3 regions of the Paenibacillus sp. FSL R10-2778 genome follow, and region 1 is predicted to be linked to each of the others. Evidence: riboswitches for the same ligand, from Rfam matches in the RefSeq annotation. Region 1 holds a riboswitch; each other region holds the start of a gene.
What was found. A riboswitch is a leader RNA that binds a small molecule or an ion and turns the genes downstream of it on or off. The one in region 1 is predicted to bind cyclic di-GMP.
Positions count from the first base shown of each region.

Region 1 (10,500 bases):
AGTAACAATTTGCACCATGCACAGAGCACATATCCCCGTGAATAAAATATTCCAGCTCCATACCACTCCGCTGACCAAGCAGCTTAGCTGTCTGCAGGTCCATTTCCCGCGAGGTAACTACACGAGTTACACCCAGATCACGCAGCGCATAGATCATCTCCAGGTTGTGAACATTCATCATTACAGAAGAGTGAATAGGAAGGTTAAGCTCCATCTCCCGAATAAGCTCCAACACTGCCATATCCTGAACAATCAAGGCATCTGGCCGAGCACCATCAAGGAAACGCAAGTATTCTCTAGCTTCCTCCACATCTTCCTCACTAAAAAGATTATTCACAGTGATATACACTTTTTTGTCTAGACGGTGTGCGATATCAAGTGCCTCTATGATCTCTTCATGAGTAAGATTATAACCTTTACGCATCATTCTCATATTCAATACAGGTCCACCAAAATAAACTGCATCACACCGTGATTGGATCACTTCCTTGAAAATCTCAAACGTTCCTGCGGGTGCGAGTAATTCGACTTCTCTACCGTTAAAATAACGTGCCATTCAAGTTCCCTCCCAAGTTGATACTACTAATAGGGAATGAGTATTATAACAAAGCTACTGCAATTCCCATGACCACAAACATCCCAATAAAAACAGTATCGAATTTGCCCCACCTTAGGCGGTGATACCGACTGCGGGGAGCATCCATGCGAAAACCGCGGGCCTCCATGGAATACACCAGATCCTGAGCACGCCTAAAAGCACTGGCGATAATCGGGACCAGCAGGGAGACTAACATCCGTCCCTTTTCCTTCAAAGGCAGCTCTTTCAGATCGGCTCCCCTTGAGGCCTGCGCTTTCATTATGATCTGCGATTCATCTAGAATCGTAGGAATGAAACGAAGTGAAATGCTGATCATCAGCGTGATACGGTCAGGGGATAAGCCAAGCTTTTTGAAGGGTGTCAAGATCCCCTCCAGCCCTTGATTCAGCTTCCCCGGCGTTGTTGTGAAGGTCAGAAGCGCTGTAAAGGTGATAAGAAAGAACATGCGGATGACCGAAAATGCCCCTAATCTTAGCCCTCCCTCATAGATAGACCAGGAACCAAGAGTCAGCATTACCTCCCCTGTCTTTACAGACACCACCTGCACAATAAAGATAAACAACATTAAATAACGTAAAGGCTTAGCTGCTTTCAGGAAGTATTTAAGCGGAATCTTCGTTGAAGCCATAACGGCTATCGAAAAAATAGCCAGCACAGCCATGGCCATCCACGAACGTGAGAGCAGGATAACAGCTACGTATAATAGCATGCCAGTGATTTTGGCACGAGCATCCAGCTTGTGCACCCACGAACCGGTCTCAATACTCCGACCTAAGATCAGTTTCTCATTCATGGTCATCCCTCTTTCCATCGGGCTTACCAGTGCTTATTGATTCCGCTGGCAGCGAAGCTATAAGCTCTGCCAGACTCTCAGCCGTCAAGCGGGGGGCTTCATCCACAAGACCTAAATGATCAGCAACTGCACGCCAGTAACGAAGGGACTGTGGAACCGTCAAACCACACTGTTCCAGAATTGAAGGATCATCTGCAAGCGCCTTTACACTGCCCTGAAACGCCGTGCTGCCCTCTTTAAGTACAACCCAGCTGTCCGCATAGGGCAATAACTCATCCATCCGATGCGTGACGATAATGATCGTTCTGCCCTGCTCACGACATAATCTCTCCAGCAAGCTGATTAGCTCTGCACGGCTAATGGGATCAAGCGTTGCCGTGGGCTCATCCAGAACGATGACCTCAGGGTCCATAGCTAGCACGGAAGCGATAGCCGCCTTACGCATTTGTCCACCGCTCAATTGGAAAGGATTCCGCTCTAGCAGTGCGAGATCCAGCCCCATATCTGACATGGCCTGACGTGCACGTGACTTTGCCTCTTCGAGACTCATGCCGAAATTAAGGGGACCGAAAATGAGATCCTTCTCGACCGTATCTTCGAACATCTGCTGCTCCGGAAATTGAAATACCAATCCGACTCGGCGGCGCAGTGGCATTAGCTTAGGTGACTTCTCACCAGCCTGAATAGTTACATCAAGCACTTTTACCGTACCCTCGGTTGGTTTCAGTATCCCGTTAAACAATTGCAGCAGCGTCGATTTACCTGAGCCCGTCGCCCCCGCAATACCAACCATCGAGCCAATGGGTACACTGAGGTTAATGTCCCGGAGCGCCGTCAGCTTCCAGAGGCTTCGGTCAGCGTAGGTGTAACTTACTTGCTGTAATTCTATGGCCATAACGTGTCTATAAGCTCCTTTTCACTGGTCGGGACATCCACATGAATACCCTGGTTCTGCAGCTCGCGTGCAAGGCGCCAAGGATAAGGTTCACGCAGATGGCATTTTTCCAGAAGCTCCTCGTTCCGGAACAACTCCGCCGGTGTAACATCTGCAGCCAAACCACCTCCATGCAGCGCAAGCACCCGATCCGATGCCAAAATCTCATCTGCATCATGCGTAATCATGAGGATCGTGTACTTCCCTTCTGCCCGCATATCCTGCAGAATACCGAGAAGGTCATTTCTGCTTCCTTCATCCAACATAGAAGAGGCCTCGTCAAAAATGACGATGCCTGGTTCCATAGCAAGAATGGAAGCGATAGCAACACGCTGCTTTTGACCTCCCGACAGCTCACCCGGATGCTTGGACAACAGATGATTTATTCCTAGTCTCGTCGTATAGGAGTGCAAACGTTCAGCCATCTCTTCGTACGGCAAACAAAGCCCTTCCAGGCCGAATAGGATATCTTCCTCTACAGTGGCTCCAATAAACTGATTATCCGGATTTTGGAACACCATTCCGATACATTGCCGAATGCTTCCGATCGTTTCCTCACTAAGCAGCATGCCACTAACCACAATCTCACCAGCCCCCTTAGGCAGCAGAGCATTGAGCAGCTTGACCAACGTAGACTTCCCGCAGCCATTAGGACCAACCAAGCTGACCCATTGTCCTTGAGAGATAGATAACGTTATATTGTGAAGAATCGGATGCTCGGGATCATAGCCAAACGATACCCCATCCAGAGAGATGACTGCTTGTCCCTCTCCCTCTAAGTCTTGACCTTCGTATGATTCATTCATGTTAGTCATCCTTCCGCTGATGTGACTAATCAGTCCAAAAATTCTTCAAACAGCGATATTTTTGACAATGACGCCACCAAATAACGGACTGCATAGCCCACGGCAATTCCTGTTACTACCCCAGTGATCAGCAGCATGGGAAGATAATAAAAAATACTAAGTGATGCAAATACCATAGAAGCTGCCAGCAGCTGACCGATATTATGCGCAATCCCACCGGCTATACTAATTCCGATCAAGCTTATACTCTTACCTTTGCCACTAATCAGCATCAGCACAAACATAACAACAAAGCTAAAAAGTGAACCAAATAAACTAAACAGCAAGCTTGAGAAGGTACCTAGCAGAAATGCAGTAAGCAGTGTTTTGAGGATGACAAGCAGCAAAGCATCCCGTCCACGTAAAAAGTAAATACAAGTCAAAATCATAATGTTGGCCAGTCCGAGCTTAGCACCCGGCACCAGTCCCATCCCGGATAACGGAATCTGTGCCTCTATTAAACTTAACACTACTGCTACTGCGGCGAAAATCGCAATAATCACTGTTCTTTTTAAAGCTGTTGCAGATTCACTACTGGACATAGGCATCTATATCATCCTCCCCCGACGCACTGGTGATTTCGACTAATACTCTATGCGGTAGACAGACAATCGTCTGTTTGGGCAGGGTAATAAAACCAAAACCTAGGCAAACTTTATCAGCGCAATCGGCATCGTACATTTCAATCCCGTAATCATGCACCTTCAAAATGTTATAGCCGCGTTCCGTGCGGACCTCAATGGTTTGTTCTTCTTTTGTAAGCTTTACCGTTTTAAATAACTCACCGTCCACCGTTACATTGGCTATGAGATTTTTACCGGCCCCACCTTTGTCATCATTGTCCGAAAACCATCTCGGTACGAGAAAAGCGAGCGCAGCAATCAATACGATGGAAATCAGCCACACATCTGCGCGTTTCATAAAAATCTCCCTTATTTTTTAATTAAAATCCAGACTTATTAATTATAACGGTCTACCCTCAATCCTTCAATCAATGTTGGAGTTTATTGTCAGTTTTAGAGAGCTGTTCACAAAATAGGCACGCAAAATAACCCCAGCAGACACAACCCATTCGTCTCTGGCATTTTCAGTTGAAGTTTGTAGCGTTTGCAAAAAAATCCAACTTACATTTTAGCCCATTTGCACCGAGATCGCCCATCTCCTCTGGTTTACTAGCTTTTCCGGAATAATTCACAATTAACCCAATTTAAGTTACTTTCAAAATCTAAGCGCCCCTTATCGAGGTTTGTTCCTCTCTAGAATCAAATAAACCTTATCTTGGAATTCATTATTATATTTGCCTTTTAAACAATAGTGTGTTATATTTATATGGTATTTGTTTTTCGATATATTGAATATCCCCACCAAGAAGATGTCAGGCCGACTATTATACACATCGGCATTTTGGACAAAGAGGCTTTATGTTTTCTTGCAGTACTCTTCCTTTTTATGAGATTAAATTCGAAATATAGCATTCCGATTCACACTGGCGCGGTCAATGGAGCCGCAAGGGCAAAAGAGAGGTAGGGCTTTTGTCGTATTGGAAGGATTATTCTCGCCACACGGCTGCTGGAAATAACAAGGAATCAAGACACCCGTTACTCACGAACGGCGGGGGATGAATATAACGAGAAAGCATGACGGTACGATCCTTATTCAAGGACTACGTCATGTGTGGAAAAATATAGGCGCCCGATAACCGCTACCTAGCGGATATCGGGCGCTGTCTACGTTCAGGACTTATTTTACATATCGACTTATAAAAGCTGTTACTACATCTGTATACCCCGCCTTATCCGTATCATAAGACAATCCATGCCCCGCTTGCGGCACTATGAGCCTCTCTTTTGGACTCTGGCATGCCTCATACAATTCATTCATCATAGCAAAAGGTACAAAGTTATCCGCATCCCCATGAATAAAAAGAATCGGAGCCTTCGCTTTCCGCACTTGTTTTAATGCAGAGGCTTCACCAAAGCCATACCCCGCCTTCAAGCGGGTGATTAGACTTGCACTTTGAACGAAAGGGAAACTTGGCAAGCGATACATGCGTCGTAGTTGGTAAGATAATTGTGCTTTTACTGAGGTATAAGCGCAGTCCGCAACAATAGCTTTTACCTGCGGCGGAAGATCTTCCCCTGAGGTCATTAGCACTGTAGCACCACCCATAGAGACACCGTGAAGCACAATTTGAGCACTAGGCCCAGTCTTTTTAATCATGTATTCAATCCATTGCAAATAATCTTTTCGTTCCGGCCAACCAAAACCAATGTAATCCCCTGCGCTATCTCCATGCCCTCTTGCATCGGGAATTAGGATGTTAAAGCCTAAGTTCTCGTAGTAGATTTTGGCGTACGCCCCCATATCCTTTGCTTTACCTGAATAACCGTGGGCTAGAATGGCTGTGCGTCCCGCAGCACGATTAGATCGGAGTAAGTAACCTCTTAGTTTAAGTCCATCTGCAGATACGATCTCAATATTCTCGAAGCTCTGGCGAGAGACCCAATCCTTCCCCTCCCCCCAAGAAGCTCCGGCAACCGGAGGATCAGCCTTCAGATTAGGATTATTACTTAGAAATACCTTTGGCGCTCGTTTAATAGCAATACCATAGAAGAAAAATCCCACATAGATTAGAATCCCTATGATGATTACAGCGCTAATAATGAACCATATCAATTCGCCTTCGCCATCCCCTCTTCATTTCCTTTGCAACAAGAGTATACCATCTACTTAGAATGCACCAAACTATCGCAATCATGACATACAAATAGAGCCGCCATCGGAACACTCCCGAAAGCGACTCTATGTTGATCTACCCTTTATTATTTATTCTTTTTGGAGAACTTGGTTCTCATTAATAATCCGATAAGTGCAAAACCTAAACCTGCTACATAGTAAGGTGCAGGACTTGATTCACCCGTTTTTGGCAATTCCTTCACAGGTGGCTTTCCTAATGGGATCGTATCGTCCACTACGATGATTTCATCAGGTGTTGGTGTTGGCGTTGGTGTCACTGCCGGTACCGGACCTAATGGGATCTCATCATCATCAACAAGTACTTCTGTGCTATTCGACGGTGTTGGTACTGGCGCTGGTGTCGGCGAAGCTACAGGCCCAAGCGGCACAGGATCTTCTGCAAGAACTATAGTGCCAATTACGGATGATGGCGTTGGTGTCGGGAACACCGGAGTCTCTGGTGTCGACGTTGGTGTTGGTGTTGGTGTTGGTGTTGGTGTTGGTGTTGGTGTTGGTGTTGCTTCAGGCGTTACCGTCGGTGTTGGTGTTGCCTCAGGCGTTACCGTCGGTGTCGGTGTTGGCGTCGGCGTTGCCTCAGGTGTTACCGTCGGCGTTGGCGTCGGTGTTGGTGTCACTGTTGGCGTTGGTGTTGGCGTCACTGTCGGCGTTGGTGTCACTGTCGGCGTCGGCGTTGGTGTCACTGTCGGCGTTGGTGCCGGTGTTGGCGTCGGCGTTGGTGTTGGTGTCGGCGTCACTGTCGGCGTCGGTGTTGGTGTCGGCGTTGGCGTTGGTGTCGGCGTCGGCGTTGGCGTTGGTGTCACTGTCGGCGTTGGTGTTGGCGTTGGTGTCGGTGTTGGCGTCACTGTCGGCGTTGGTGTCACTGTTGGCGTTGGTGTTGGTGTCACTGTCGGCGTTGGTGTTGGTGTCACTGTCGGCGTTGGTGTCGGCGTTGGCGTCACTGTCGGCGTTGGTGTCGGTGTTGGCGTCACTGTCGGCGTTGGCGTCGGTGTCACTGTCGGCGTCGGTGTTGGCGTCGGTGTTGGTGTCGGCGTTGGTGTCACTGTCGGCGTCGGCGTTGGTGTTGGTGTTGGCGTTGGTGTTGGTGTCACTGTCGGCGTCGGCGTCACTGTCGGCGTTGGCGTTGGTGTCACTGTCGGCGTTGGCGTTGGCGTTGGCGTCGGTGTCGGCGTTGGCGTTGGTGTCACTGTCGGCGTTGGCGTTGGCGTCGGTGTCGGCGTTGGCGTCGGCGTTGGTGTTGGCGTCGGTGTTGGCGTCACTGTCGGCGTTGGTGTCGGTGTTGGCGTCACTGTCGGCGTTGGTGTCGGTGTTGGCGTCACTGTCGGCGTTGGTGTTGGCGTCGGACATGGTGTTGGCGTCGGTGTCGGCGTTGGTGTCGCTGTCGGTGTTGGTGTTGGTGTCACTGTCGGTGTTGGTGTCGGCGTTGGTGTCACTGTCGGCGTCGGCGTTGGTGTTGGCGTTGGTGTCACTGTCGGCGTTGGCGTTGGCGTCGGTGTCGGCGTTGGTGTCACTGTTGGCGTTGGTGTCGGTGTTGGCGTCACTGTCGGCGTTGGTGTCGGTGTTGGTCCAGGTTCATCACCATCGTATGGATAGTGGTGAAATTCACCACCACCAGTACCTTTGAGTGAAGCCGCCACTAAAGTACCGTTAATCTGACCATTAATAAAATCAACATGAGCATAGGGGGCAAGTATGCTTCCCATTACACCTATGCCTGCCATATCAAGATACGCAGCTTGGCTAAAGTTAAGCAAAATTTTCTTGCTGTTCAACACGTTATTAGGTAGAAATCCGAAGTTTTTCATTTTTACGTTAGAACCATCAATATTAATAATTGCAGTAGATCCTGAAGGAACATTTATTGTAATTCCGTAGGTATTAGAGACGTTATCTCCTGAAACATTAAAAACATTGACCGCAGGATCTGTACCTGTCAGGATAAGGCTGCCATATTGGTACACTGTTGTTCCATTCGCCGGCAATGCTGCAAGTTCTGCTGATTTGTCCTTCAAAGACTGACCTACTGCTGAAAAGTCAATCGTACTCCCCTGTCTTTTTGTACCACCCTTGAGGAGCGTTACATTCCCTGAAAAATCTCCCCCGTGCACGATATTCCCATAAACAGTACCTCCGTTGAAAGTAAGATTCCCTCCAACAACAAGTGTGTCAGTCAGGGAAACCTCTGCAGCGGTCAACCTATCTCCAACACTATAGTTGGTTAAGTTAACGTTACCTCCAGCAGCAAACCTTCCTTCCGTATCCGAAACTGTTGTTATATCCCCTAGAATAAACACGTTGTAGACCGCTGCAATTCCCAATGTAGAAGAACTACTTGCTCCAGCAACTCCAGCTCCCAATGAGGAAAGCCCACTACCTACCGTCAAAATCCCAGCTAATACAAGCGAGAGTAACGGTTTTATTCTTCTTTTCAAATGGCACACCTCCTAAAACTATGATTTATATTAATCAGAATAATTACCAGAAACTCTAAAGGACCTAACAACAAAAAAGACCGCCAAAAAGAAGTGAAATTCCCTTCTCATGGCAGTCGGACGGTCATTGTGCCTTTAAGACACTTTAGACTCCTGGACTTTGCGTCCCGCCCTTTCAGACGGTTTGCTATTATCATGACTATATATATGTATTACACTGCAAGTCCAGAACTGGTAGCTGAAGCATTCTATCCAATAACAGTCTATGACTTTTAATACTTTTGAATTAATAACAGTTTAGCGCCCGACACCCACAATTGTCAATCAATTCCTTTCGATAATTCCCCGCATTAGTACCACACAAAAAAAGCGCCTGAAGGCGCTTCGCATAAGGTTTTTCATTAAATTTTAAAGTAACTGTATATAGCCCAATATGGATATCCATAAGGGAATACTCAGAATTAAACCAAAAAACAATCCACGCTGGAGGCTGCCCTCTTTTTCCATCATAATTCTCCTTTATTTGCGTTCGATACATTAATTTTTATTATTACAATTTTTAATATAATTTATTCTTCGTTATTTAGTTGTGAATTTAATCACATTGGATAAGCTGTTTAGAAATACCATTGATTATTTTTGGAATATCGGGGTAGAATACGAATATACGTTCCTATTAGAGGTGATGAGATTCATGCATAGAGCAGAAAGCAGGGACAACATGCTGGTGAAATCTTATTTATTGCTTCCGATGATTTTATCAGCTTTCGAACGGGACTCCGCCATTTTATCTACACACTTACGAACACCCGCCCCTTATCTGGAGGTGCTTGGAACAGCTGCTGCAGTAGCTACAACAGATCTAAGGGATGTTCGTGCAGAAATGAGAAGACGGGGAATTAAGGTGTATGAGCAAAACAGACTTAATACTGGAATTGAAGCCAAGTATATATGTCGTGGCTATCATGAACGAATGCTGCTGTTGAATGACATTGTTGCGGCTCAAGCTGCCATCCATATGCGCAGATACCTAGGGCTGGATATTTCATCTTTTAAGAGTTACGAAGAACAGTACCAGATTAAGTAAAGCTGTATAGAAGCCGCTGCGCTCTCTCCCCCCAATCAATTAGTGAACAAAAAAATAGGCCTTACCATGGGAGTTGGCAAGACCTGAGAGAGATATACCACAAAACACTGGGGGGTGTTTGGTGTCTCTAATATATACCTCGAACCTGAAAAATAGCTGATAGGCACATAAAAATTACATTAAAAATATTGTTCGCCGTTCAGAAGTGATTAGAGTGCTCCCACAAGCTTAGCCGACCTTTAGCTGGAATTGGATGGCTTAATGGATGAACCCCTTCAAGCTTCCAGGCAAACCGTCCTTCACTATAGTCGCCAAAATCATATTCATTCCCATTGATCCATTCCCTTAAATCCACCTCTGGAGTAACCACATAACATCCCGCGAGCTGACCTGTAGCAATAATAGCTCCTGTCGGCAAATTATTCGCTGTATAGCCATGTTTCGCCAATACTGATTTGTAAGGTTCCTGTTCACAAATCTTTTTGTCAATCCTCATTCCGGCATGGATGCCTAACTCGCCGCGGTAGGCTGTTCTCCATGAACGAGTTTCAAACTCTTTTTCACCAAGAGCAATTAAGGTCGCCCAAGGCTGCCGTATTGTTATACACCGCATGATATTTATCCCCTTTGTTTATGTTGGACGTTTGTCACGGATGCCACGGATCTCGATCTCGCGTTGTGTAATCTTGTTCACCTTGACCTGATAAATAATCCCAACCGTTTGGTCGATACTCATTTCCATCATTGATCGCCTCTAAAATAAGAACATTTATTTTTATTATATACAAACAAAAGTTCTTATGAAAATATCAATACTACAGACATTCACCTGTAACTCCCCAGAATCAATAAAGGTCGTCATAATGGAAAGGCTGCTGTTTATTCTTATATTGGTAATGTACTAAATGCTATGCCTGTGCAACCGATTTTAAACTAATGTCGTAACCACTGGAGGGGAAGGTCCATGATTCAAAAACCACGTACTACTATTAAATGGACTCTTATTTTTGTTTTTTTGTTATTCGTCACCGCCTGTAGTAAGAATAATGAAGTTTTG
Region 1 is NZ_CP151956.1:552,520-563,019, reverse strand. It holds gene NST40_RS02490 (U32 family peptidase) at 1-556, opposite strand, end outside; gene NST40_RS02485 (energy-coupling factor transporter transmembrane component T) at 600-1,391, opposite strand; gene NST40_RS02480 (energy-coupling factor transporter ATPase) at 1,384-2,286, opposite strand; gene NST40_RS02475 (ATP-binding cassette domain-containing protein) at 2,277-3,131, opposite strand; gene NST40_RS02470 (Gx transporter family protein) at 3,161-3,718, opposite strand; gene NST40_RS02465 (NusG domain II-containing protein) at 3,702-4,091, opposite strand; gene NST40_RS02460 (alpha/beta hydrolase) at 4,911-5,846, opposite strand; gene NST40_RS02455 (choice-of-anchor A family protein) at 5,993-8,356, opposite strand; cyclic di-GMP riboswitch class I at 8,465-8,555, opposite strand; gene NST40_RS02450 (hypothetical protein) at 9,051-9,443, shown strand; gene NST40_RS02445 (ASCH domain-containing protein) at 9,643-10,056, opposite strand; gene NST40_RS02440 (DUF3221 domain-containing protein) at 10,408-10,500, shown strand, end outside.

Region 2 (10,500 bases), 550 kb from region 1:
CCCGGCAATGGGCATGTAAGGTTCAATTCCTATGTGATTGAACTCGGAATCCGTCTTGCCAAGGGCGACCAGCTCCATCAGGGATGGCTGTGCTGAATCCTCTTGCCCCACCAGCTTCAACCGGGAAGCCAGCGGTGAAATGCTTGTTCCTTGAATCACTGCTGAGGTCAGCACGACGAAGAATACCACATTGAAGAACAGTCGGCCGTGGGGAAGATTAGCTAGCAGCGGATAGGTTGCCAGCACAATTGGAACGGCTCCGCGCAGGCCGGCCCAAGAAATTAGTGTTTTTTCACGAATAGAGAATCTGGAAAAGAGCAAGCTTATAAACACTCCTATTGGCCTTGCCACAACCATCAGAATGACGGACAGCAATATACCTTGCCAAGCCACCTCTGCCAGCTCCTGTGGAAATACCAGTAGACCCAGCAATATAAACATAAATATTTGCATCATCCAAGCAAAGCCATGACTAAAATTCATAATGGTTCGATGATACATCAGCTCGGAATTGCCAAGGGTAAGACCCATTACATAGACAGCCAGCAAGCCGCTGCTATGAACGAGTGCAGATAAGCCGTAGGTTAGGACAGCAAATCCAATTGCCAATACCGGGTAAAGTCCCGTAGAATCCAGGTTAATTCGATTGATAAGATATACTGCGACTTTACCAAGTACAATCCCTATCACCAAACCAACTGCCATCTCCCATATAAAGGACAGCACAAGTCCCCATATCGCCATATCCGGATGCTGAATCCATTCGATCAGCGATACTGTCAAAAATACCGCCATAGGATCGTTGCTGCCTGATTCCGCTTCGAGTGTCGAGGTCAGTCGTTTGTCAATATTCTTACCGCCTAATACCGAAAAGACCGCAGCCGCATCAGTCGAACCCACGATAGCTCCGAACAGAAAACTTTCTGCCCATGACACCTCAAGAATCAGCTTAGCGAACACCCCAACGATAGCTGTCGTTAACAATACGCCTACCGTGGATAAGGATAATGCCGGCCGAATAATAGGCTTGATATCCTTAATACTAGTCTGCATCCCACCTTCGAACAAGATAACAACCAGCGCAAAAATCCCGGCCATTTGTGTTAAGGAAGCATTGTTAAAAAAGATAAATTGACTCAGTACCATCCCCGCAGCAAGGAAAAGCACTAGAGCTGGCATTCCAAATTTAGTGGAGAATTTGGTGGAAAACACACCTACAAGTAAGAGAGCTGCCAGCAATAATATGATATTATCTGCAAGTTGGGTCACCGTTTATTCACTTCCCTTTCGCTTCTAGCTTAAAATATAAGCTTCCTTATTTATGTACGTTATTACCCTTATCCACCTCCTTTTGAGACATTGAATAATATAAGCAGGATTGAAGATTTCATCCGCTGGGGCTTATACTTAAAATAATTCCTTTCTACCCTACTCGTATTTACATATAAGGAGGCTGACTGTATATGCAATTGAGATTAATTAAACCTGCGGAGCTGGAGCAAGCCGCTCTTCTAGCCCATTCCATCTTTCGTAAAGCTGGCGACACTTCTATGAAAGAGCTGTTTCCGCTGATTTTTAGCCCTGGTTACACTCACTCTTATGCAGCCGTTGCCGAAGACGGTAACATCGCTGCTTTTATGGGATTAGTGCCCTCCACGATCCGCACTGGAGAAGCTCTCCTGAACGTGTTCTCCATCGGCGCGGTTTGCACAGATCCTGCTTATCGCGGACAGGGACTAGCCGGTCAGCTTCTACAGCTATGCCAGACCCATGCTGCGAATGCCGGCGCATCGCTTATCTTTGTCTCGGGTGACCGCTCGCTGTATACCCGAGCGGGATGCGTACCGTTCGGCGGTACGCAATTGGCCGAGCTGAACGCAAGCTCGGCTCACGCACTTGCTGCCGCAGCAGGGGAAGAATGGACGCTGCGGCCAATGCAGCCGGGCGACTTCTTCGCCGTCAACCGGCTGCTGAATGAACGCGAAGCCGGACAGGTGTACAGTCCGGGTGAGCTGGCGCTGCTGCTGGATGCCGAGGCTTACGCGGGTGTGCTGGGCTTGTCCCAGCGCTCACTCGTAGCCGTGCGGGACGGCAGCATCGAGGGGTTCGCCGCGATGGCTGTGCCCGCGGCGGATGTGCCGGCGCCGAGCCCAGCGACGGCGGTGGAATGGGCCGGCCAGCCGCAAGCGGTAGCGGCGTTGCTGGCCAAGGCGGCTCTGTGCGGCGGCGTTGGCACGCTGCAAGTGCCTGTGCCGTGGCAGGAGCGCAGCCTGCTCGCGCTTCTGCGGGACGCCGGCGCCTCCTTAAGCGCCGGCGCGAACAGCGGGACGGTCTGCATCGCAGACCGGGAAGCGCTTTTGCGGCAGACGGAAGTATGCCTCAAGCGTAGCCTCGACTTGTCGTCTGTGGACGACGACAAGGAGCTGATCTCGCTGCTGTTTGATCCAGCGAGGCCGCTTCGCACCTCTGATTCCTTGGGGGAATCAGAGGCAATCCCTTTACCTTATATGTCAGGCCTCCATTTTATTTAAAGCACAAAAATAACCTCAGCGGGAGAATGATCCCGCTGAGGTTATTTAGTATGCTCTATTAACAGTTATATAAATTCAAATAATTGCTTATTCTCTGGAGTACACCTGTAACTCTTGAATAGACCAATAATTCCCGCCGGCTCCGTTCTGCACAATTTTGACATACCTCGTCTTCACTTTAGAAAAGGATATCTTAGTAAGCTCTTTCGTACCTTTACCAGACGTGAGTTTTTTCCAGTTTTGAGCATCGTCAGAAATATAGACTACATAGTCTCTTGGGTAATCAAACGGTGATAACGTGCTATCCAAATCTATTCTTTCAATTTCATGTGCTTCACCCAGATCAATCTGAAAATACTCACCGGAAACCTGATGTTTTCCCGTATCCCAGCGCGTGCGCCGATCCCCATCGATAGCCAGACTAGGAGCTGATGCTGCCGTATTCACATTTGAGGATACCTTCCATTTAGTACGATCCAGAGGAACCAGTCCAGTGGCTGTAATCTGAACTTTATCGGACAGTAAATTAGAGCCGGATACCCTTACCGCGTAGGTATATAACGTCCCTTCACGTAAATTATGATCCGTATATTCTGTAAGCTTCACATCGGTGGCCACCACCTTCATTTCCCCGCCGCTACCTTCAGCGCGAAGCAGCTCATAGCTTGCTCCTGGTGCCTCCAACCAATTTAATTTTACAGCTAAACCTTTTGTTGCTGCGGCTTTGAATCCTTTAGGTGCCGACGGCTTTACTTCAGAGGAAGGCTGCATAATATACTGCACAGCCTCACCTGGAGCAAGGGTCTCCGTAAAGGTTAACGTAGGAGTAGCCTTTTTACCTGTTACATAACTTCTTGCTTTTTCATACGTATCCCCGTTTCCAAAACGTTCCCCTTCATACACCCCGTTTTTCGGCATAGTCACATTTACACTCACAGTTTGTGGAGTAGATTCAAAGTTAACGAAATTAACCAGCACCTTATTTGAGGTCGCTCCGCTTCCCGCAAGAGGCTTCAATGTAGAAGTATCCACGGCCCGAACATATACCAGCTTGTCGGCTAACACATCTTTGTTGGCAATTTGATAAGTTAGCGGAGCTCCATGTGTAGCATAGGCAAGACTGAGCCTTCTCATGATGCTGACACGTGAATCCTCATTTTCTTTTGTATAATAAATCTCTGTGGTCGCCGGATCATGCTCTTCTAAATTAAACCCGTATTTGAATAAACTGAAATCCTTAAAAAAAGCAGCATGCTGCACAAACATATCCGCATAACCAATATGTGCACGCATGATCCGGTCGAATACAGCCGCTGTCCGCTCCGTTGCCCCGTATTGATAGGCATCCACATGACTGTCCGAGGTACCAAATTCAGTGGTCAGCATTTTTTTGCCGAGTCCATTGTCTGCACCAGTGAAGGTCTTCAAATTCTCAGTAAAGCTTCCTCCATTACTAAAAATATAAGAGTCGCCGTAGGAATGTCCATTGGTCAAATCCGTAACCTTCTCCAGCTCCATACGTTGCTCTGGATCACGTTCCCAGCCATCCGGATCTCCACATTCCTTCCCAGTTCCCTTCTGATTACCGCAAGAATCCTCACTGTAGCTCGGCCAATATGCCCAGCCCGGAGCAACAGTTTGTAAATGGGGCGCGATTTGCTTGCCCTTTTTATTCAGCCAGTCCGCAATCGCCAGGTTCACTGCCTTAGAACGATTGAATAATCCCGGCTCATTATCTACCTCATAATATTGAAAATAGGGGCTATATTGCTCAAAATAATCTGTCAGCTTTTTCTCCGCGTCAGCAGGCAACGATCCATCTGCCTTAAGCTTAATATCACCAGTATGCAAATACAAAGCAACCGCCTGCATGTTGTAATCCTGCAATACCTTGTAATATTCCATCATATCCGAGCAGGATCTCCCGACATCACTGGCACAGCTAGTACGCATCACATTCCCGCTATAAGCCATCCCTAGCCATTTGATAACATAAGGCAAGTGCGTAACTGCACCTTCATCGAAATAAAATTGTTTATTATTCACTACTGTTCCCGTCAGTGTATAGCTGCCATGGATAGGCTCAGAAATTGGAGCGTTAAGAGATTCTAAACGGAGATTATCCCAAGTCCACCAGGAATATTCGTCTTCTTTGTCACTGCAATATAAACAGCGAACCGTTTGCAGCTTCAATTCATTCGTTCCTATCTTCAATTGCTCCTTGGGAATATATAATTCATAGGTCTTTTGAAAGTTATATTCGCTTTCTGTGCCAGCAACGCCCGCAATTTGAATGATCCCCGACAATTGATGATTGGAGAACACACTCATTTGCGGCACGGATTTATAAGCATCCAGAATACCTACGCTAAATAAGACCCCATTCTCCGGGATCTTATTTAGCTGATAGGTGATCGTTAATTCCGGCTGGGTCTTTCCATTCAAGCCTGCAGGCAAGCTCTGAAGAGCCGATGATTTGAGCACCGAAGAAGTAACATTAAATTCCTTCTTGCTGCCAGAAGTGCCACTCGCAGCGAATTCAGCTGCTGAGCCATCATGTTGTCCCAGATTCCAGATCACAGTACCATCCGGTATTTCTGCTGCAGCATCAGTTCCTGCAGATAGTCTCGGTATATTGGCACCTACCTTATAATCGTTTGTCCTATTCGTTCCGAAGACAGAGACAGACAACAGAAACAAGACGGTTAATGCGGCGAATTTTAGTAATAACAGTAATGGTTTGTTTGCAGATATCTTATTTTTTCTATTAGATATTCTCCTCGTTATTCCCATCCATAGGTCCTCTCTTTCTTCCGGAATGTCTTACCCTATCATTTCATTAGATTAAGGAAGGAACAATGCCCCTTGTGGAATTACCTGCTGCTTCTGGCGGGAACTCTCCCATAGCAAACGAAGATTGGCATCTCCTTCATTCTCATAATATTCAATTTGGATATCATAAAGCGTTCCGGCTGTGAGCGGGATACTTCCTTTATGAAGGGTTGCACTTTGATTTTTCCAATTGTCGATGATCAGCTTTCCGTCAATCCAGACACGGACTCCATCATCAGAGGATGCCGAAATCGTATATTTTTCACTGAATTTGGGTTTGAGTTTCCCTTTCCAGCGTACAGAAAAGTGATCTTCATTTATCTCTGAGGCAGGAGACCCGCCATGCCAATTAAAATCAATCTTACGGTCATTGCGGATAAGTACCGCTTCTCCCTCTAAATCAGTATTGTTATAGTATTCTCCAGTTAAACCCGTTAGGGTTATCGGAGTTACGGGTGCTATCGAAGGACCTCCTGTTGTGAGAACATAGTCCTCTCTTGATACTATAAACGAGTCTTTCATAAAGCTTTTAATTGACTGTAGCGTATTATTTTCTGTCAGTAATTTTCCCCAGGTCATCATATAGACCCATTTATTTTGTTTCTCAGTTAATACATCCGGGTTCGGCAGTTGCCCACTCTCCCCGATTCCGATAGGTTTACCCTCGGCCAATGCGAGCAGATCCTCATAGTAGGACTGTTTATAATCGTTATTGTAGATATCCGCAGCCAGAACATCGAGTTTATCCCCACCGGGATAATATGCAGCATATGGATCTGACCATTCATTCGGCGCATTCGGATTCCACACCCACAGTAGATTATTTAGCTTGTGTGTGTTTACAAAACGATCATAGACAATACTCCACAGCTCTGAAAAATTGTCCTTTTTCCCCCACCAAAACCAACCACTATTCATTTCATGGTAAGGTCGCCATAAGACCGGAACTCCGGCATCACGCAGCTGACCCAAATATCCAGCAACCTCGTCTAGATCTGAGATTAGCTTCTTATACTGAGCTGTCCCAGGTGTAACATAAGCATTAAATTTCTCTTGACTGAGACTTCTGTTTACATTGGACCACTCTGGAGAGGTTCCCGGTAAACTCTGATGGAAGGTCATGGCTACAATGCCACCCTCTTGATGCCATTCAATTGCACTGTCTATAACAGCTTGCCGCTGTTCTGCGATCGTCTCTTCGGATTGATTATTAATCGCCCCTAATTCATAACCATGTAGAACAGCATTTTGTCCCGAAGTATTCTTCAGCTTATGAACCAGTTCATCTGGACTTTCTAGATAATCATGCTGGCCGGACAAGATCCCTTTGCCACGTAGATTTACCAAATTACTCAGCAGTTGCTTGGCTTCTTCAGAAGCCGAAGGATTGCTTGGTATAGCCGGAGGTAGAGAGGAAGAAACACTCATAGCCTTCGGAAGACTTTTAACCTCTCCCCAAGGCAGCAAGGAAAAAATAATAAACACCGGTAACATAGTAAACAACAATCTGTTTTTCTTATAATATTTACGCAAATAAATCCTCCTTTCGGTAGCTGTACTGCCTCCACAGGTGTTAAAAACATACCTGTTATCGGACAATCGTCTTCTGACCTAATGAGGACTATAGCTTAGTAGCTCTGCAATAACGCAGAGCCACTAAGGATCGACCTTTAATTTTCATCAATCAGGAGACATCCGGAAGAAAAAGTGCACTTGCTGGAACTGTCTCTTTAGCTTGACTAGCACTTTCCCACATCAAGCGGACTCTCGCATCGCCTTCATTCTCGTAATACTCCACCTTGATATCATATAGCTGGCCAGCCTTCAGCGTTATAGTGCCCTTACGCTCAGTACCACTTTGCTTAGTCCAACTATCAATCACGGATTCCCCATTCACCCAGACACGGATACCATCATCTGAGGTAGTGTAAAATGTATATTGCTCATTATATAATGGCTTGATTTTACCGCTCCAACGTATGGAGAACCGATCAATCCCGAGGGCGGCATCCGGCGAGCCTTGCCGCCAATTGAAATCGATTATTGCATCAGTTCTGTTAAGAGCTGCTGCTCCCGACAACTGCATGTTGTTGTAATACTCTCCTGCAAGCCCCTTCGCGAGAGGAATTGCTGCCTCCCCCTCTTCTTCGGAAGGTGCCGGCGCTGGTGCGGCGCTAGGTGTCGGTGCCAGACCAGTATTTAATTTATCTCTGGTCAGGGTATAGTTGCTATTCATAAATGTTTTGATTGTGTCTGCACTGTTATTCTCGTAAAGCATTTTTCCCCAGCTCATCATATACGTCCATTTATTTTGCGATTGCTGAAGCTTCTCCAGATTAGGCATTTCACCATTCTCCCCGATCGCAATCGGTTTGCCTGCGGCTAGACTCAATAAGCTGTCATAGTATTTTTGCTGGTAATCATTTTCGTATATATCTGCTGCCAGAATATCTACTTTATCAGCACCTGGATAAGTTAGCGCATAAGGATCTGACCAAACATTGGGAGCATTCGGACTCCATACCCATAACAAATTATTTAATTTATGAACGTTAACAAAACGGTCATACATAATATTCCATAGTTTAGAAAAGTTATTTTTCTTCCCCCACCAGAACCAGTTCCCGTTCATTTCATGATAGGGTCTCCAAAGCACCGGAACGTTGGCATCGCGCAAGCTTTTTAAAGAGACGGCCACCTTATCAAGCTCAGCGATCAGATTGTTATATTGCTTGGTACCCGGTGTAACGTAACTATCGAACTCACTCTGGCTAAGTGTTTTTTTCACATTATCCCAGTCATAAGAGGTGCCCGGCAGGTTAGCATGAAAAGTCATAGCTACGATCCCGCCCGCTTTATTCCAGTTGATGGCGCTGTTCACCACATTTTGACGTTGCCAAGCCATCGTTGCTTCGGACTGACCACTGATCGCACCCATTTCATAACCGTGAAGAGCCGCATATTGTCCGCTGGTTCCCTTCAGCATATTGTTAATTTCATCTGGACTTTCTAAATAGTCATGTTGACCGGCAATAATACCTTTTCCTGAGATCGAGTAAAAATAGTTAAGCAGCTTTACGGCTTCAGGTGAGGCACCTGGGGTAACTGGCGTTCCAGAATTTGAAGCAGCTATGACAACAGACGGCGAAATTCCAACAGCAAGCGGAAGTGCAGTCAGAAACAGGACGAGTGACAGAAATGCACCAAACAATCGATACGTACGGTAAGCTTTCAAAATAATCTCCCTTTCGGTAGCCAGGCTGCCACTCTTTCGAAGGCCCTATAGCTTTGCGTCCCTACCTTTCGATAGGTTTGCCTTTTCAATTTAAGAGAAATAATCTCTCTTACCGTAAGTATCGACGACAATTAATGATATATTTAGTGTTTTTATGACTTTTTTTGATAATTGAGTCAATTTACCTGTTTCAAGAAATTTTGAATTGGTTAAATAGATAGGTTAGACCTATGAAATGAATTGTTGTAGTTCTATATCATTCCAGTCTAAAGTAATACGTATGTTATCTTCTTCTACTAATTCAGACCCCGTCTGTACCTCTATAAACTCAACATCCGTCAAAGCAAGGATCGCGTGCTTCGTTCCTTCCGGTATACGTACCACGTCCCCAGCCTTCACATTATGTTTTTTCTCATTCAGCACAATACTTGCTTCGCCGCTGACGATTGTCCAAATTTCACTACGCTTGCGATGTAATTGATAGCTGATATTATTCCCCTCGGATATAAAAATCCGTTTGGTCAGCACTTCATTGCCTTCATCATATTTCACATAATCAATAACTTTGTAATGACCCCAACGGCGTTCCTCGTACATCGGTCTTTGTTCAAAGGTCTTCAGCACTTCTTTAATCCGTGGGCTCTCAGCTTTATGGGTAACTAGAATCCCATCCGGGCTAGCCGCAATGATCAGATCCTTCGCACCAATTACCGTAATCGGAATGTCCAGCTCATTAATCAAGCAAGTCCCCTCAGAATCCGCCGTCACAAAACCTTTTCCTACATGCTTGCTGCTCATTTCCTCTGTCAGCGTATTCCACGTTCCAAGATCCTTCCAGAATCCATCATACGGCTGCACCACAATATGTTCTTCTTTCTCCACCACTTCATAATCAAAACTGATGGAAGACAATAGCTTATACTGCTTCTGCAATTCTTCATATCCTAAAGGCAACCCTTTACGCTGCAAAATATCTAACAAGTACCCTAAGCGGAAGGCAAACACTCCGCAATTCCACAAGGCATTTTGCTCGATGAGCTGTTCTGCTTGTATGCGGTCAGGTTTCTCTTGAAAGTGACTCACCTTCATAAAACCATTTTCCCCCGCCTCTTCGGTGGTAGGAATAATATATCCGTATTTCTCTGAGGCATGTTCAGGAACAACACCCATAAGAGCCAGATTTGCTCCACTTTCCAGCATGGTCCCCTCAAGCATAGCTATGGTATCGAAAAAAGATGCTTCTACATAAGGGTCAACAGGCAATATTGCTACCGTCTCCGCTGGAGAAACACCTGCCACTGAATAAAGATAGGTAGCTGTTAAGGCGATAGCCGGAAAAGTATCCCGACGCTCCGGTTCAACGATAATCGGCACATGACTTCCCAGTTGGCTTTGTATCATTTCTACTTGGCCACGGCCGGTGGCCAGATAAGATGATTCTGCCATCCCTGCTTCCTCCAGCTGTCTCCAGACACGTTGTACCATGGATTCTGGTTCACCTTGAGGGCTTTCAAGTACCTTTAGAAATTGCTTTGAACGTGAGTCGTTGGACAACGGCCATAACCGTTTACCTGAACCGCCTGATAGAAGTACCATTTTCATAGAATGAACCCTCCTTGAATTATGGAAATCGAGCATATTTGAATTGTTATCAAAACGTCAGCTTCCACTTAGCCTTATTTCGAGCGGATGCACTAAAAAAATTTGTTAGGTAGAAACCACTCCAAGGGATTTTGGACTTCCGATCGCTGTTATCCTCAGATTTCCTTATTGAACCGCTTCTCGCGGTAGAAATCCGAGGATAGCATATGCTTTCGAAGCTAGCTTTCCTACGGAAATCTTTCGGGCGAACACTCCGTTTCTACAGTTCCAAATTCCCTTTCCGTTCTTAACCTAACCAAC
Region 2 is NZ_CP151956.1:1,105,530-1,116,029, reverse strand. It holds gene NST40_RS04800 (potassium/proton antiporter) at 1-1,269, opposite strand, end outside; gene NST40_RS04795 (GNAT family N-acetyltransferase) at 1,464-2,531, shown strand; gene NST40_RS04790 (discoidin domain-containing protein) at 2,619-5,324, opposite strand; gene NST40_RS04785 (glycosyl hydrolase) at 5,376-6,896, opposite strand; gene NST40_RS04780 (glycosyl hydrolase) at 7,048-8,598, opposite strand; cyclic di-GMP riboswitch class I at 8,611-8,690, opposite strand; gene NST40_RS04775 (sugar phosphate nucleotidyltransferase) at 8,827-10,200, opposite strand.
Region 2: linked by a shared signal. The riboswitch ahead of NST40_RS04780 (glycosyl hydrolase) and the one ahead of NST40_RS02455 (choice-of-anchor A family protein) in region 1 are both predicted to bind cyclic di-GMP.

Region 3 (10,500 bases), 120 kb from region 1:
TTAGCTGATGCAGAGGAGAGAATAAATCTCCTGTTTTACTGTCGTGCAGCACCAGATGGCGATGTGCGAAGGTTCCGCGCTGGGCATCTTGACCGCTCAGTCGGATGGGCGTTCCATTTTTCAGAATGGTAGCGAAGGCTAATGTTTCAGCCAGTGCCCAGTCGACCTTTTCACCCTCATTCAGTGCATCTTTACGACGTTGTAAAATGCGCTCCAGCTTCGGATAAACCTGGAATCCAGCAGGAACCGTCAACAGTTCACGATTGATCTCCTGCAGGCTGGAGATGGATACCGCTGTAGTGTTTGCCGCTGCGCGGTCCGTTTGTAGAGGAATGAAGGCTTTGGGTTCTTTTTTCTTATGATTGCCTTCCTTCATAGTATCGTACGCACGCTGCAATACGCTTTCTGCTTCAGCATTCATCCTTTGTACGTCTTCGGCGGTAAGAACCTTTTCGTTTTTCAGTCTCTCTGCATAGACCTTGTAGACGGTTGGATGATTGCGAACCTTACCGTAGACAATAGGTTGTGTGGTTTCAGGATCATCCATTTCGTTGTGACCATGACGGCGGTAGCCGATGAGATCAATTACGAAATCTTTTTTGAATTGATGGCGGTATGCGCTAGCTAAACGTACAGCTGCTACGCAGGCTTCTGGGTCATCAGCGTTGACATGGACTATTGGGATTTCATACCCTTTGGCGATGTCACTCGCATAATGCGTAGAACGGGAATCTTCACTTTCAGTCGTAAAACCAATTCGGTTATTAACAATGATATGGATCGTCCCACCATTTTGATAACCTTGAAGTTTGCCGATATTAAGCGTTTCTGCAACAATGCCTTCACCTGGAAAAGCAGCATCGCCATGCATCAGCACCGCCATAGCTTTACTGGTATCAATCTTCGGCAGTCCTGCAGTGCTCCGATCTTCTTGTGCGGCACGAGTGAAACCTTCCACAACAGGATTGACGAATTCCAAGTGACTTGGGTTATTCGCTAGTGTTATTCTTGTGCGTACGGTTTCTCCTTCACGGACAGCACGGTCTGCACCGAGATGGTATTTCACATCACCTGTCCAACCATAGTTAATGCCTGTGGAGCCTTCGGAAGGGAAAAGCTCCTTGTTCGGAGAATGATGAAACTCTGAAAATATGATATCATAAGGTTTGCCCAAAATATGTGCAAGAACGTTGAGGCGGCCGCGATGCGCCATGCCCATCAAAATATGCTCCGCACCGTCATGTGCAGCAGCACGTACGATTTCATCTAACATCGGCACAAGAGCATCATTGCCTTCAAGACTGAAACGCTTCTGACCTACAAAAGTCTTGTGGAGGAAGGTTTCAAATTGCTCTACCTGAATCAGGCGGTTCAGGAGCTCTTTGCGTTCTGTATTATTTAGGGGTGCTGGTGAGCTGGTGGATTCTGCCTGCCTATTTAGCCATTGCAGTTCTTTTTCTTCATGCACATGCCCGAATTCATAGGCGATAGTCTTGGTGTATGCCTGACGCATACGTTGCACGGCATCCCATCCGGTATGCACATCATTCGGCGCATTTTCCCATATAAGCGTGGCAGGCAGTGCGATCAGGTCTTCGCGGGTCAGCCCATAGGTTTCAAGCTCAAGATATTTTGCCATGGGATTCTGATCGCGTACCAGCGGATCAATTTCAGCGGCCATATGGCCATATATACGAATATTGGCGATTAGCTTGGAAGCTCTTACTGCTTTTCTAAGCCATTCGGTGTCTCCCGAGATGCGCGGCTGAGGAGCCGGTTCGCTATCCGGAGTTAGGGGAGGAGGTCCCGAATTTGTAAAAAGCTCGCGATAATTATTTTCTACGGTGGAGGGATCTTTCACAAACTGTTCATATCTTTCTTGAATGTAGCCTAAATTGGGTCCGTAATACTTACTCCAAATGGATTCGTTATAGGGCTCTTTGGCTGCCATGAATACATCCTCCTTAACGGATGAACTCCATACGTGACATTTTGTGTCAACGCTTACTGGAGCTGTGATGATTGCGGTTTCATTTCTCATCTTATTGTGCTACTTTCGGCCACTGTAATCAATTCATTCTTTCGTCCAATACGTTCGCAAAATGGTATGGGTTAGCTTGTTCTAATGAAAAGAAGGGTGTTTCTTCTCATTACCCATTCTAAAGGCCTATTAAAATGATTCTATTATCCTTATTTTTAACTATTAGGTCAGTAAATATTTATTTTGCTAGTACAATTTATTTTATGTAACGGACGAGTATCGTGATAATCGGACAAGATCTTTGAAAAAAAATCTTTTATTTTTCGTTTTTAAAATAGAAAGTAACCAGGAATCGACACACTTTTCCGCTTTCTTTTTGTATAATGTTATTGCAGATAGTAATTTTATAGTTTTTTAAGTAGATCCTTTCGTGAAAAGGGTCCAGTAAAAGGTAAACTTGCCGAAAGGCAGGGGCACAAAGTCGCGGGTCTAAGGTAGAGATACTATGACAGCCGGATTGCCTGGGGACGTAAAATCTTAGGGGGAGATTTTTTGGAAAAGTCCAACCAGGGTAGCAACAGAGAACAGCAGTTTATTGATCTGGATCAAGAGTGGGTACATTTATTATTAGCAGCTAAGAAGGCTGGCATTAAGGCAGATGAAATCCGCCAGTTCTTTCATGAGAAAACTGTGCAGATCGTGCAGTAATACATTAGAGGGGTTACATATCGAAAAAGGGCACAGCGGTTCTTCGCTGTGTCCTTTTTCGGTATGATTTAGTAGAAGAGAGGATCGTACCAGATTAGTAGGAAGTATTAATCCTTTTGATCGAGCTTCCATTTCTGATAGTCCAGAAATTCTTTGAATTCGCGTTTGCTAATGCCTGAGTCCATAGCTTCCTGCACCAATCGGAACCATTCCGAATCTAAATGTGATTCCTCTGCATCATTGGGTTCTCCATAGAGTAGGGCATGAATGGATACCTGAAGCGCGTCAGCGATTTTTTCGATAAACTGGATGGATGGATTGGATTGGATGTTTCTCTCCACGTTGCTAAGATACGACTTAGCCACATCTGCTCTGTCCGCAAGCTCAGATAGGGAGAAACCCTTGTCTAGGCGGAGCTGCTGGATACGTTGGCCCATATTCTGTGGCACTATGCTGACGCCCCTCCGTAATTTTTGTTATTAGTATAGCAAATATCAATAAATCGGACAAAGTTTATTGTAAAGAGAAGAGCAGCAATCTGCTTATCCGTGGCCGGATTCAGGATCTGCTGCTCTTCGAGTATTTTATTAAATTACTTTATTGATCTTAGTAGTCTTTTTTCGCACCTTGTTTAGCTACGAAATCCCAAGTCAGTGTTAAGCTATCGCCTTGGAAAATATTTTGATCTTGGTTATTTTCCACAAATTCGAATTGGACGGAGAAGCTGTCGTTGGTACCGGCTTTAATACCGGATGCTTCGGTAAAGAGTTGATCCCAACCTGTATTTTTTACGAGATCCGGATGCTGACTTTTTAAAGCAGCAAGTGTAGTCTCATAAACTACATTTTCAGGAGAGACGATAGGTACTCCTTTATCATTATTTCTAAGGAATTTAACTTTAATGAACTCGGCTAAATCCAGGTAGTTATCTCCTTTAGCATCCGTGATTTGAGTCGATGTATTCAGAATAATAGATCCGATATCGAGCGAACCATCGTTTTTCAATTTGAAGGATTTAGTTACCGTATCACCTGGTTTCAGGTTAGGAATATTAACGATGACAGAAGGGTCGGAGTTCAGATCGAGCGTGCCCGCTGCGAATGTAGCTGTGCTTTGCGCAGTGTCGCTAAAGTATGCGAAGGTTCCTCCGCCGATTAATGATAAACCCAGTGCTGCAGATGCTACGCCAAGACCCAATGTTTTCTTGATACCCATAATAAAATTCCTCCTCAAATTTGTGTTTGAATTTTTTATAAAATTTATATATTGTATCTTCCGGTTCGTAAGCGGAAGTGGACAATCAACTTAGGGCTGTGTTTCTGTTGGGGGCGGTGACGCTGGCAGTAGGGCAGCATTTTTCTTTTCTAATGCAGCTACAGCCTTCCAAGAGGTATACAGAGCATAGAGCAGAAGCATCAAGCCAGGCACGATCATGAGGACTACACTTCCAGCTTTGGAAACCGCGAAATTCATAGCGTAACCGACATAGGGTACAGTGACCCCGGTATACTGAGCTACAACATTCACAGAACTGGTAGGGTTCATGTCGGGCGCGTCGTTGTTATCGCCTTTAGTGCGATAAACAGCTTCACCAGTAGCGTTATTGACGGTCGCTTCTACAATCCGGTGAGTAATGAGCAGATTATCTTCATTCCTAAAGGTGATGACATCGCCTGGTTTGAAACGATTCATATCCCCTCCGGGTTTTAATGCGACAATTGAGCCTGTCTGAATTCCTGGTTCCATCGATCCTGAGAGTACGGTTTTGATCTCATATCCGAAGAAAGCAGGTTCACCGCCGGAGGCCTTGGATAACACTACGGCTGCCACCAGCAGAATAAAGATCACAAGCATTAAGCTCGATAGGGTATTATTGATAATTTTTTTAATTCGCATCTTATTCTCCACCTTTCTCAGGTTGAGGGTCCGAAGGAGCTTGGGTTGCTACCGGCGGGGTAGTCGTACTGTCTTCCGCCTTTGGCGTCTCTTGTGGAGCCTCTTGCTGAGGGACATCTTTTGGAATTGTGAGCTCTTCGTCAATTTCCGGCTTTACCGGGTCAGTGGCTGGGGCTTCAGGTTGTTCTTTATTTGGGGCTTCCGGAGCAGTTTCGCCTGATGTTGGAGGGGTTGCCTCAGCTTTCGCTTTATCCTCGGCTTCTTGTTGCTTTTTCTCCTCAGCCAAACGTTCTTCTTCTTTTTTCGCTTCTTCTTCTTTCTTTGCTTGCTCTTCTTCTAGCCGAGCTTTTTCAAGCTCTTCTAGTTTTTGCTCGCGAGTCTGACTGATCAATTGGAGTTTATCTTGAAGGGTAGTGATACCTGAGGTTGCCGATTCTTTATGGTTAGTCAATTCGGTATTTAGAGCTTCATAAGATGAGGTGAGGTCGCTAGAGATCACGCCGTCTGGTTGAGTGAAGGTAATCAGGAATGGCAGTGGCTGTGGGAACTCTCCTTCGCGTAATTCAAGTTGTCCATAAACATCACTGGTAACTACCGAAGCGAATGGAAGACCGACATCGTGTATGGAGGTTAGGTAACTAATAACTCCATTTAAGGAAGCATTCAAGGATTCCGAGATCACACCGCTTTGATTCAGGCTGCTTTGTAAATCTCTGAAAAATTGCTCGTCCTTGATTTCTAGACAGTTGGAATCTAGAGAAGTCATATATCCTCCTATCTGGAAGAGTAAGGCTGCTGCTGCACTTAGCTCATTGTGGATTTGATTCCAAATTTGGCTGTTAGCCGCCAGTTGCTCGTTAACGCTATCTATTTGGGATTGAAGCGCCGCTATTTGCGAAGAAATCTCTTCTGCAGCGACATCAAGCTCTTCCAGCGACATCCCTTCTATTCCCGAAACGTCCGAGTAGTTAGCTGATGAGGAAAAGGGCTGTAGTGATTCTTTTAAAGTGAGCGCTCGATTAACATGCTCTTTGAACTCTGTAAGCAGTGCCTTGATCGAATTCGGAAATACTTCGCAAAAGCTAATCGTGCTAGTGGTTTGCGTAGCGGCTCCAAAGCCTCCATAGGTACCACCAACTTGCTGCGAGGTATATAGAAATAAGACGGAGACAGCCATTCCTGATTGCAGTATACGTAATCCGATTTTCCTGTTTCTTCTAGGTCTTCTCCTTGCTGATCTGGGTCTTCTCCTTGCTGATCTGGGTCTCAGAGGAATACCTCCCCTCAATGTCTGTTTCTTTGGTTCGTTATTATCGTTCTTTATTAAGAACAACTTCTGTAATGAATCATACATGGAATAAATCAAAAAGAAAACTGCCAATAACGCGCATTTGTACTCTATAAAGAACGAAAATGATAATTTATCTCTAAATAACTCCATATATCGCTCGATTACTAAATATATTCTCAATAAAGAACGGTAAGTTAGAGTGATTCGCAAAAAAATACCCGGCTCGCAGTAGTAACGCGAGCCGGGCATAAGCGGAGTAATGAAATTGAGAATATAAATGTATATGTTACGGAAGTTTTGAACCGCGTGAACTAACATACAGGTCATACCATTCCTTACGGCTAAGCTCCAGCTTGTCCGCATCGGCACAGGCAGTAATACGCTTCGGATTCACAGTTCCAATAACAGGCTGAATGGCAGCTGGATGTGTCATTAGCCAAGCCAGTACAATGGCTTCGGGTGTTGTTCCTTTTTCATCTGCGAGCTGTTGGACCATAGCTGCTGTTTGGACGATATTCTCCGGTTGATCCTCTAATGAACGCCCGCTAAATAGACCTTGGGCGAGTGGCCCCCAAGCTTGAAGCTGAATGTTCTCCATTCGACAATGTTCAAGGGTTCCCTCAGGGAAGATAATATCCTTCCAGGGTTCACGATTTACACTGATTCCAGCATCCACCCAGCTGATCTTAGCCAAGCTCATATGCAGCTGGTTTACGATAAAAGGTTCATCGCAATAAGTCTGCAGCAGCTTGATCTGAGCGGCGCTCATATTGGAAACCCCGAAATGACGAACCTTACCAGCGGCCTTCAGTTGATGTAATGCGGAGGCTACTTCCTCGGGATCCATTAAGGGATCAGGTCTATGCAGTAGAAGAATATCAATGTATTCGGTCCCAAGTCGTGACAATATTCCATCTACACTGTTCAGAATATGTTGGCCAGAGAAATCAAACGTATTAGTGCTGTCTCCAGGCTCCATTAGCTTAATTCCACATTTAGATTGAATTATGATTTCTTCACGTAGTCTTGGACGATCCTTAAAAATCTGACCGAATACCTTCTCCGCCTTCCCACGAGTATAGATATCTGCATGATCAAACATGTTGATGCCGATAGAAAGGGCGGCATCAACCGCTTCATGTCCCTGTTTAACATTCTCCGCAGTAATCGGCTCATGGTCCCAGTCACCGCCTAGCCCCATGCAGCCTAAAGCAATGCGGCTTGCGGGAATCCCGCGCTTGTTTAAAGGTAACGCTTTCAACAATGTGATTCCTCCTTGGAAATTATGATTGCGTACTTGTAGATATTGTACACTCTCAGAAGCCCGTATGGTATTTTTTGTCGCTGGAAGAGCGGTGTTTGGTCTCTTCTTTATTCTTTTCTTCTTGCTTTTCCAGCGTCAAATCTTCCATCGGAATCGGGTCTACATTCTGCTCACTTTCATGAAGATCGAATAGACTTTCTTTTTCTGTTGGATATTGTTCCGGGTGATCCCGTTTGTCACTATTCAGCTGATGTTTTTCTTGAGTCATTTTTACCGCCTCGCCTTTCTTTGAGATTTAATGGCTATTGTGCTCGTTAATAAACGTATTTTGACTCCCTTAAACAGAAAAAAGAGGCCATTAGGCCTCTAAATTCAACGGTGTCCCTATGTCTTTTAGCTTGCGTGCTACAACATCATCGTATAGGCGCTGCAGCCATTTCAGCTCAGTCAGGGTGTGCTCATATGTACCGTACATTAGATGCAGGGCAGAACGAGGCACGATGGAGATATGCTCCTCGTATACCTGATAAGCCAGATTAACCTGATGTTCTGTTTCCCGGAGGCGTTCCTCGAGCAGCTTCTCAACCTTGCTCTGATCGATATGACGGGACATAGCCAGGGCCATATACATCGGATGATAGAAGGGTTCGTTTTTCTTAATTTGTTGCAGGATAAGCTGTTCGAATAAAGCTTTACCTTGCTCCGTTATGGCATAGATTGTTTTGTCCGGCCGATCACTGCTGCGGATGACCTCTAAAGCTTCTATATAACCATCTTGTGCAAGCTTATCCACAGCATAATAGAGTGATCCCATCTGCAGCTTCGTGATCCGGTCCATGGAACGTTCCTTCATCACTAATGTGATTTCATAGGGATGCATGTTCCGCTCCAGCAGTAAACCTAAAATGGCTAATTTCATGGACATAATGGTTACCTTTTGCCCTCTGACGCCTGAACAGCTTTAGCAGGAATGGTAAGACGGTCTTTTGGCATGAGCAGTACAAAGACTAGACCGAGCACTGCAGGAATCAAAGCCCACATAAAGGTTTGTGCAATAGAGGTGGATAACGCACTTGATATTTTTTCTAATATTTCAGCAGGGATCTTTGCTCTTGCTTCAGGTGTTAACGCAGCGCGTGGATCTCCGAAAGCTGCTGACTGTTCACTACCGCCAAAAGCATCGCTTAGACTGTTAGTAAAGCTATTCCGCTGAATAATCCCGAAGATCGTAATTCCCAGCGTCATTCCAAGGGAGCGCATGAAGGTACTGGTCGATGTTGCCGACCCCCGTTGGCGCATATCGAAATTATGGATAGCTGCCATACTCAGCACGGAGAAGGAAAAGCCTACGCCGAACCCAGTCAGAGCCATAAATACATTAAGCATGAGGCGGGAGGTATCTGGTGATAAAGTGCTTAGGCTGTAGACCCCTGCGACAAAGCAGACTGCGGATAGGATCATAATGTTGCGGAAGCTGGTTTTTGTTGTAAGCAGCCCCCCGGTCTGACTGCCAACGACCGTACCGATCATCATCGGCATAAGGATCAGCCCTGAGTTCGTAGCTGAGCCGCCAAATACACCCTGCACAAAGATAGGAATGTAAATAGTAGCTACGATAAAAGCAGAGCCATAAAATAGGCTGGTCACACTGCTTGTTGCAAACAACCGTTTGCGGAACATAGCGAACGAGATCACAGGTTCAGCAGCTACTCTCTCAATAAGGATAAACGCCAGCAAGAGAACAGCAAAACCTACGAATAAGCCAAGGATGGCACTGGAATCCCAAGCATATTGATTACCACCAAGTTCCAGAGCGAACATTAGGCAGATAATCGCGCCAACCAGAGTGAAGGCTCCACCCCAGTCAATGCGCTGTTTAGCGTGGGAGATCGACTCCTTATAAGAAGTTGCAATCAGGAACAGTGCAATAATTCCTAGCGGCAGGTTAATGTAGAATACCCACTGCCAACCAACATAGTCGGTAATATAGGCACCGAGTAAAGGTCCAAGTACACTGGAGATTCCGAAGACGGCTCCAAAGAGACCGGTCAATTTTCCTCTTTTTTCAGGCGGGTAAATGTCGAAAACGATGGTGAAGGCGATTGGCATTAGTGCACCGCCGCCGATCCCTTGAATGGCACGGTAAATACTGAGCTGTGTGATACTGGTGGCAGTACCGCACAAAGCCGAGCCAATCAGGAATACAATCAATCCGAAAATGAAGAAACGTTTACGTCCATACATATCAGAGAGCTTGCCGAAGATAGGGGTTCCGGCCATTACCATTACCATGTAAGCGGAGGTTACCCATACGATTTTATCCAGACCGCCAAGATCTGAGACTATCGTTCCCATAGCTGAAGCTACAATGGTATTGTCCATTGCGGACATAAGAATACCAAGCAGCAGGCCAACCACTACGAGTTTAAGATTACTTTCTTTAGTATGCATGCTTCGCAGCTCCTTTTTCTTAATAGTGATAGTGATAGTTCTGTTCGGAAAATGTTCATAATTAGAAGCAAAATTTATTATATTCAAATTTGAATAGGGAGGCAATAGTTTTTTTGAAAAAATAGAGATGTATAGCCAACCGTAGAAGAATACGGCGGTAATATAGGGACAAACTACCCGTGGAGATCATCTGTGGATGAATTAGGAATGCCTCTTGACATACCCTACGGGGGTATATTATATTATAACCAAGGAGGCTGATTCTTATGTCTACTGCCAAGAAAGAGCAAGCTGCAGAATCCTGCGACATAAATTGTCATTCTTCATCATCAGGAGAACGAAAAAGTCATCATTCGGCAGAATTCAAGAATAACTTGAATACGCGCCTCAACCGGATTGAAGGCCAGATCCGCGGGGTAAAGGGTATGATTGAACGGGATACCTATTGTGATGATGTACTCAACCAGCTCGCAGCGGTACAGGCGGCGTTAAATGGTGTCGGTAAGATGCTGTTAGAAGGACATATGAAAAGTTGCATTGTTGAGCGAATCGAAGCTGGCGAACATGAGGTTATCGACGAGCTCCTAATTACGGTTAACAAATTAATGAAATAATAAGCTAATGCTTCTAGAGCATAGCTTCACAACATTTATTGGAGGTTATATTAATGTCAAACGCTACATTAAACGTTGAAGGAATGTCTTGTGGTCACTGTGTTAACTCCGTAGAGAAAGCCGTAGGCAATCTTGGAGCCACAGCTAAAGTTGATCTTGCTGCTAAGAAAGTTTCCGTCGAGTATGATGAGAACAAAGTAAGCCTTGGTGCGATTAAAGAAGCAATTGTAGATCAAGGGTATGACGTAGTTTAATTTGAAGCACAGTAATAAGGCTTGGAGTGATATGGGGAAGC
Region 3 is NZ_CP151956.1:434,654-445,153, forward strand. It holds gene NST40_RS01925 (2-oxoglutarate dehydrogenase E1 component) at 1-1,951, opposite strand, end outside; cyclic di-GMP riboswitch class I at 2,422-2,506, shown strand; gene NST40_RS01930 (anti-repressor SinI family protein) at 2,534-2,689, shown strand; gene NST40_RS01935 (helix-turn-helix domain-containing protein) at 2,797-3,126, opposite strand; gene NST40_RS01940 (TasA family protein) at 3,296-3,904, opposite strand; gene NST40_RS01945 (signal peptidase I) at 3,995-4,585, opposite strand; gene NST40_RS01950 (hypothetical protein) at 4,587-5,762, opposite strand; gene NST40_RS01955 (aldo/keto reductase) at 6,163-7,140, opposite strand; gene NST40_RS01960 (hypothetical protein) at 7,193-7,408, opposite strand; gene NST40_RS01965 (PadR family transcriptional regulator) at 7,499-8,065, opposite strand; gene NST40_RS01970 (MDR family MFS transporter) at 8,071-9,591, opposite strand; gene NST40_RS01975 (metal-sensitive transcriptional regulator) at 9,858-10,205, shown strand; gene NST40_RS01980 (copper ion binding protein) at 10,259-10,459, shown strand.
Region 3: linked by a shared signal. The riboswitch ahead of NST40_RS01930 (anti-repressor SinI family protein) and the one ahead of NST40_RS02455 (choice-of-anchor A family protein) in region 1 are both predicted to bind cyclic di-GMP.